Regions from separate parts of the Bradyrhizobium sp. LeoA1Lang genome, predicted to be linked through region 1. Evidence: riboswitches for the same ligand, from Rfam matches in the RefSeq annotation. Region 1 holds a riboswitch; the other holds the start of a gene.
The links. A riboswitch is a leader RNA that binds a small molecule or an ion and turns the genes downstream of it on or off. The one in region 1 is predicted to bind S-adenosylmethionine.

Region 1 (3,828 bases):
TTCTCGGTCGTCGCACACAGTTCAAGACCGAGCCCATAGTCGTTGCGCACCACGTAATCGGAATAGGCGGCGTCGATCACCAGCAGCACGTCCGACGGCAGGCCGGTGCGCAAGCGCTTGACCTCGTCGAACGGCAGATAGGTGCCGGTCGGGTTGTTCGGGTTGGCGAGCCAGACCAGCTTGGTCTGCGGCGTGACCGCCTCAAGGATCGCATCGACACTGGCGGTGTAGTCGGTCTCCGGTACGACGACGTTCTTTGCACCGTTCGCCTTGGTCGCGATCGGATAGACCAGGAAGCTGTGGGTGGTGGAGATCGCCTCCGAGCCTTCGCACAGATAGGTGTGGGCGAGCAGGTTGAGGATTTCGTCCGAACCGGCGCCGCAGATGATGCGGTTCGGGTCGAGGCCGTAGGCGCGGCCGATCGCCTCGCGCAGCACCCGCGAGGTGCCTTCCGGATAGTCCTCCAGATGTTCGGCGGCGTGCTTATAGGCCTCGATTGCCTTCGGCGAGGGGCCGAACGGCGTCTCGTTGGCGGAAAGCTTGAACACCTTGCGCCCCGGCTCGGCCACCGGGCTTTTGCCGGGGGTGTAGGGCGCAATATCGAGGATGCCGGGATTCGGCACGGGGCGGGACATCTCTAACTCTCTAGCTCCGGATTCTAGGGGCGGGGGGCACCGTATAGCGCGTTGCGTGGCTGCCGACGAGGGCCGATGAGCGCACCGAGGCTCCGGCCTTGATCAACGCCAGCTTGATCTTCTCGAAGCCGATGCCTGCGACCGATACCAAAAGCGCCGCGCCGTCGAAAGCGGTGTCCGGCACCGCGACGATTTCAGCGAGCGGCGCCACCGCGCGGGCGATCTCGGCGTTCCAGCCGGAGACGCGGACGCTCCACATCTCGACTTCGGTCACCATCGCATCGTCGGCGACGCGTGAGATCACGAACACGGGCAGCGCTGCGGGATGATCGGCACGCTCGAGGAACGGCAGCCGCGCGATGATCTTCGGCGTGCCTTCGGCCTCGAGGTCGATCCACCACGGCGTGCGGCTGGAAATGGCCGACACCAGCGCCAGGTCGCCCTTCGATTTCGCCACCGCTTCGACCGCCGCCTGCGCGCTGAAATGCGAGACGTAGGGCACCACGAAGCCGAAATGGAAGCGCGCCGAATCCCGCATCATGGATTCGCCGACCGAGACATCGGCATGCACCGAGAACGGCGCCTGGACGTAAGTGAACGTCGAGATGATGACGCGCCAGATGCTCTCGATGGTGTCGAGCGGCAGGATGCCACGATGGCGCTCGACCAGGCTGCGCATCATGGCGGCCTCGCGCGCCGGCCGGAATGCGGAGCCGACTTCCTGGGTCTGCTTCACCCTGATCAGGCGGTCGATGATGTCGCCACGCGCCATCAAGAGGCGGTGAACCTGCTCATCGATCGCGTCGATCTCTTTGCGCAACTCGGCCAGCGAGGGCGGCGCCGGAGGCGTTTTTGACATGCTAGGGCCCGTCAATTCTCTTCAATCAGGGAGCCAACTCTTCACCTCTCCCCCGCGTGCGGGGAGAAGTCGAAATTCAAGCGAGCTTGAATTTCGGGTGAGGGGGACTCTCCGCGAGTCCGTCTGTTACCTTGTTAGCGGAGAAAGCCCCTCACCCCAACCCTCTCAGGGCGAGCTCCGCTCGTCCCGGCCCCGCAAGAGCGGGGAGAGGGAGAAGTGCGAGCCCCCGTTCTGTACCATGGGTCCAGACGGCGCAAGCTCAGCCTCAAGGTCACGGTTAGGTTAACGGCCCCGGTTGCCTTGACGCGGGTCAGGTAAGGGACTACTTTCCCAGCGTTCCGTGGTCATTTGAGCCGGCCGGCTTGCAGCCACGTTAAAGAACTTGCTAAACAGGCCGGGGACAGATCGATCCCGGCCGAACCTTTGTTCAGGCCGGGTTTTTTTATGGCCTGATTTCTGTCCGGGACCTCCGCGTCGGAGGAAGGGGCCGCAATGACCAAGGTGCAGTCGATCAAGAGTCCGTCGATCCAGGGTGAGGACCGCGCCCATGAGGCCGATCATCCGTCCTCGCCGGTAGCAAAGTTCGGCATGGATCAGCCGTTGAAGCTCGACTGCGGCATCGACCTCGCGCCGTTCCAGATCGCCTACCAGACCTATGGCGAACTCAATGCCGAGCGCTCCAACGCCATTCTGGTCTGCCACGCGCTGACCGGCGACCAGCATGTCAACAATTTGCATCCGGTGACGGGCAAGCCCGGCTGGTGGGAGACCATGGTCGGCCCTGGCCGTCCGCTCGACCCCTCCAAGTACTTCATCATCTGCTCCAACGTGCTTGGCGGCTGCATGGGCTCGACCGGCCCTGCCTCGCTCAGCCCCGCGACCGGCAAGGTGTGGGGCCTGGATTTTCCGATCATCACCATTCCCGACATGGTGCGCGCGCAAGCGATGCTGATCGACCGGCTCGGCATCGAGACGCTGTTCTCGGTGGTCGGCGGCTCCATGGGCGGCATGCAGGCGGTGCAATGGGCCGCGGCCTATCCGGAGCGCGTGTTCTCGACGCTCGCGATCGCCTGCTCGACGCGGCACTCGGCGCAGAACATCGCCTTTCATGAGCTCGGCCGGCAGGCCGTGATGGCCGATCCGGACTGGCGCGGCGGACGCTATGTCGATCAGGGCACGCATCCGCATCGCGGGCTCGCGGTTGCGCGCATGGCTGCGCATATCACCTATCTCTCGGACGCGGCGCTGCATCGCAAGTTCGGGCGGCGGATGCAGGATCGCGAACTGCCGACATTCTCCTTCGATGCCGACTTCCAGGTCGAGAGCTATCTGCGCTACCAGGGCTCGTCCTTTGTCGAGCGCTTCGATGCCAATAGCTACCTCTATCTGACGCGGGCGATGGACTATTTCGACATCGCCGCCGACCATAATGGTGTGCTGGCGAAGGCGTTCCGCGGCATCAAGACCCGGTTCTGCGTGGTGTCGTTCACGAGCGACTGGCTGTTCCCGACCTCGGAAGCGCGGGCGCTGGTGCATGCGCTGAACGCCTCCAGCGCGCGGGTCTCGTTCGCGGAGATCGAGACCGACAAGGGCCACGACGCCTTCCTGCTCGACGTGCCCGAATTCTTCGACATCTCCCGCGCTTTCCTGCAGTCGGCCGGCAAGGCGCGCGGCCTCGGCGATGCGGGGGTCGTGTGATGGCGCTTCAGGAACAAACCCTGCCGCTGCCCGGCGTGGCGCCGCAGGCGAGTACGAGCCTTCGTCCGGACCATGTTCTGGTCGCCGAAATGGTGGAGCCCGGCTCGCGCGTGCTCGACGTCGGCTGCGGCGACGGCGATCTGTTGCAGCTCCTGGAGAGCCGCGGCATCGACGGCCGCGGCATCGAGCTGTCGCGCGAAGGCGTCAACCACTGCGTCGCCAAGGGGCTCGCGGTGGTGCAGGGCGACGCCGACACCGACCTCGTCAACTATGCCGACGATGCCTTCGACTACGTGATCCTGTCGCAGACGCTGCAGGCGACGCGCCAGCCGAAGGCGGTACTGGAAAATCTCCTGCGCATCGGTCACCGCGCCATCGTCTCGTTCCCGAATTTCGGTTTCTGGAAGATGCGGCTGCAGCTCTTGGTCGGCGGGCACATGCCGCGCACCGAAAACCTCCCCGCCACCTGGTACGACACCCCCAACATTCATTTCTGCACCATCAAGGATTTCGTGCAGCTCTGCGACGAGATCCACGTCAAGATGGAGCGCGCAGTCGCGCTCGATCTCTACGGCCGCCCGGTGCCGCTGAACCTGCCCTGGTGGGTCTGGAACATGTTCGGCGAACAGGGCGTGT
Region 2 (3,828 bases), on a different contig from region 1:
CCTGCTTCGCCCAGTTGCTCGGCGACGACATCATCAAGTCGGTCGGCCAGATCAAGCTCGGCGTCAACGTGCCGGCGGATGTGCGGACGTACAGGCCGATGTAAGCTGAAAGCGAATGGCGAGTGGCGAATAGCGAATGGGGCTTGACCCTACTCGCTACTCCCTATTCGCCATTCGCCTTGGATCACACCGTCTCCAGCGCCTCGACAAAATCCTCGATCAGATCATCGGCGTGCTCGAGGCCGGCGGAGAAGCGGATGAACCCTTCGCTGATGCCGAGCTCGGCGCGCGCGTCCGGCCCCAGGCGCTGATGCGTCGTGGTGGCGGGATGGGTGACGAGGCTCTTGGCGTCGCCGAGATTGTTGGAGATGCGCGAGATCTTGAGCCCGTTGAGGCAGCGGAACGCGCCGGCCTTGCCGCCCTTCACCTCGAACCCGATCAGGGTCGATCCCGACCGCATCTGCTTCTTCACGGTGGCTGCCTGCGGATGATCGGCGCGGCCGGGATAGATCAGCCGCGTGATCTTCGGATGGCTTGCCAGCACGTCTGCGATCTTCGCGGCCGTCTCGGTCTGCGCGCGGACGCGCACAGCGAGCGTCTCCAGCCCCTTCAGCAGCACCCATGCATTGAACGGCGACATCGACGGCCCGGTCTGGCGCAGGAAGTTATGGATGTGCTCGGTGATGAAAGCCTCGGAGGAAAGGATGATGCCGCCGAGGCACCGCCCCTGGCCGTCGATATGCTTGGTCGCGGAATAGACCACGACGTCGGCGCCGAGCGAGAGCGGGCTCTGCCAGATCGGGGTCGCGAACACATTGTCGACGATCAGCCGTGCGCCGCCCTGATGCGCGATTTCCGCGATGGCGCCGATGTCGAGCACGTCGAGCGTCGGGTTGGTCGGGCTTTCGAGGAAACACGTCTTCGTGTTCGGCCGGATCGCCTTTTTCCATTGGTCGTGGTCGAGCCCGTCGACCAGCGTCGACTGGATGCCGTAGCGCGGCAAGAGATCCTCCACCACGTAGCGGCACGAGCCGAACATCGCCTTGGAGGCCACCACGTGATCGCCGGCCTTCAGCGGCGCGAGGATCGCGGTCGTCACCGCCGCCATGCCGGTCGCGGTCGCGCGCGCAGCTTCCGCGCCTTCGAGTTCGATCATGCGGCGCTCGAACATGGACACGTCGGGGTTGGAGAAGCGCGAATAGAGGAAGCCGGGATCCTCGCCCTTGAACCGCGCCTCGCATTCTTCGGCGGTCGCGTAGACGAACCCTTGGGTCAGGAATATTGCCTCGGACGTCTCGCCGAATTGTGAGCGTAGCGTGCCGGAATGAACCAGCCGGGTTTCGGGGCGGTAGCGGGCGGATGATTTGGACTCGGACATAGGACCTCCAACGTGACCATCCTTTCGAAAATGGTCACAAAAAAACCGGCCTAAAGGGCCGGGATCGCTGAGGTCCCCGGCCTGTTTAGCGACTTATTTAACGTGGCTGCAAGCCGGCCGGCTCAAATCACCACGGGATAAGTCATGCTGATATTCGTTCCCGCTCTTTCCGTCAAGGCGGGCATCGGCTAACCGGTAAAATCCATTTTTTGGGCCTTTTGTGGCTCTAAGCCGTCTTGAGGGACCGCGTCCGTGTCGTTCGTGCTGCAAGACGATGCCAATGGGATCCTGCCCGACCGCATGATCGCGGCGATGGCGGATGCAGGCCTGATCCTGCCGGTCTATCCCTTTGTCGAGAGCCAGATCCAGCCCGCGAGCCTCGATCTTCGCCTCGGCGACATCGCCTATCGCGTGCGCGCGAGCTTTCTCCCCGGTCCCGGCGCCACCGTTGCCGAGCGCATCGATGAGTTGAAGCTGCACGAGATCGATCTCGCCGACGACGCGGTGCTGGAGACCAATTGCGTCTACATCGTGCCGCTGCTCGAGAGCCTCGCGTTGCCGCCGGAGATCATCGCGGCCGCGAACCCCAAGAGCTCGACCGGACGGCTCGACGTCTTCACCCGCGTGATCGCCGATGGCACGCGTCGTTTCGACGTGATCGGTGCCGGCTATCACGGCCCGCTCTATGCCGAGATCAGCCCCAAGACGTTTCCGATCCTGGTGCGCGAGGGCTCGCGGCTGTCCCAGGTGCGCTTCCGCACCGGCGATGCCGTCCTCACCGCCGACGAGCTCGACGCGCTGCACAACGCCGAACGCCTGGTCGATATCGACGATGCCGATCTCACCGATGGCGTCGCGGTTTCGGTCGATCTCTCGGGCGAGAATTCCGGCGGCTTCGTCGGCTATCGCGCCAAACGCCATACCGGCGTGGTCGACGTCGATCGCCGCGGCGGTTATCCGGTCGATGATTTCTGGGAGCCGATCCGCGCGCGCCCCGACGGCAGCCTGATCCTCGATCCCGGCGAGTTCTATATCCTCGCGTCGAAGGAAGCTGTGCAGGTGCCGCCGGACTACGCCGCCGAGATGGTGCCGTTCGATCCTTTGGTCGGCGAATTCCGCGTGCACTATGCCGGCTTCTTCGATCCCGGCTTCGGCTATGCCGGCGCCGGCGGGCAGGGCGCCCGCGCCGTGCTGGAAGTGCGCTCGCGCGAGGTGCCGTTCATCCTCGAGCATGGCCAGATCGTCGGCCGCCTCGTCTATGAGAAGATGCTCGCCCGGCCCGATGCGATGTACGGCCAGCGCATCGGCTCGAACTACCAGGCCCAGGGCCTGAAGCTCTCCAAGCATTTCAGGGTGTAGGTCCGCTGCTACAGCGAGAATGCAGGTCTGCTGAAGAGGCATGCACTGGCTCGCCTGGAAATCAGCTCTCCGGCCAATACTCATGTGCGGCAACGCCCTCGAGAGCGAGGCCGTGGCTGAGATGCTTCAGCATCATCTCTTTGAGCTCCTGAACCATCACCACTCTCGCATAGCGAAGCGTGAGAGGGGGTTGCTTGAGAAGTTGCCTCGCGAGTTCCCTGGCGCGCGGCAGCAGTTCGGCTGCGGCGAAAGCGTGGTCGAGTCGATCTCTTCGATGAAGGCACCGCCGGTGCCGGTCATGATGACGATCTTGTTTTCCTTGTCTCTTCCGATGTCATGGAAGGCCGCCCCGAGCTGACTATGCGGGCTACCGTCCCACACCAGGGTTTTTCCATTCGTATGGAAGGTGATCTCCAAGATCCCGTCGTTGCGCTCCATCCGGATATTGGAATACTTGTTTCTATAGTCTTCGAACTGGGCCATGGTTGTTTCCTGCTGTGCTTTCACCAACTTGACCAAGTGGTGATGACAGGCATTGAGCCTGCTCTTCCACAGCTTTCATCTAGCAAGTCATGGCGATGGCCGGACGAGAATCCGGTTACCGATATAACGGAAAGCCGCCGCCCGAACTTGGAGGGTGCGTAGACTTGGCGTGAGCGCCATGCAGGCGATATCACCCGGCATATGCTTGCGATATACGTCGTGGCTCGACCTCGGTATCGTCAGCCAAGTGGCTGCCACCGGATGGTTCATCGCACAGGCGCAGCCGATCTTGTCACGACCGTAACGTAATTATGCGCCAGTCCAGAAGAAGCCGCACCGGGGCGCGGGGCCCCGGCGAGCATGACGCACAAAGTCTGGCCGCTCACGCGTTGGCGCCGCCGTCGATGGTAAGCTCGGTGCCGTTGATCGAGCGCGCCTCCGGCCCAGCCACGAATGCGACCAGCGCTGCGACGTCGTCCGCCTTGCCGTAGCGGGGGATCGCCATCCGCGCCCGCTGGGCGGCCGCCTGCTCGCCTTCGGCGGGATTCATGTCGGTGTCGGTCGAGCCCGGATGCACGATGTTGACCGTGATGCCGCGGCTGCCGAGA

Region 2: it holds a riboswitch for S-adenosylmethionine, as region 1 does, so the genes downstream of both, ACZYOF_RS38390 (O-succinylhomoserine sulfhydrylase) here and metX (homoserine O-acetyltransferase MetX) in region 1, are expected to answer to the same signal.

Annotation. Positions count from the first base shown of each region.
Region 1 covers NZ_JBVAPG010000156.1:2,419-6,246, reverse strand. Annotated here, with positions in the region: gene hisC (histidinol-phosphate transaminase) at 1-635, opposite strand, end outside; gene ACZYOF_RS34770 (chorismate mutase) at 646-1,494, opposite strand; SAM riboswitch at 1,825-1,904, shown strand; gene metX (homoserine O-acetyltransferase MetX) at 1,987-3,192, shown strand; gene metW (methionine biosynthesis protein MetW) at 3,192-3,828, shown strand, end outside.
Region 2 covers NZ_JBVAPG010000205.1:3,781-7,608, reverse strand. Annotated here, with positions in the region: gene ACZYOF_RS38395 (SGNH/GDSL hydrolase family protein) at 1-104, shown strand, start outside; gene ACZYOF_RS38390 (O-succinylhomoserine sulfhydrylase) at 185-1,378, opposite strand; SAM riboswitch at 1,443-1,522, opposite strand; gene ACZYOF_RS38385 (2'-deoxycytidine 5'-triphosphate deaminase) at 1,631-2,737, shown strand; gene ACZYOF_RS38380 (hypothetical protein) at 2,894-3,220, opposite strand; gene ACZYOF_RS38375 (SDR family NAD(P)-dependent oxidoreductase) at 3,603-3,828, opposite strand, start outside.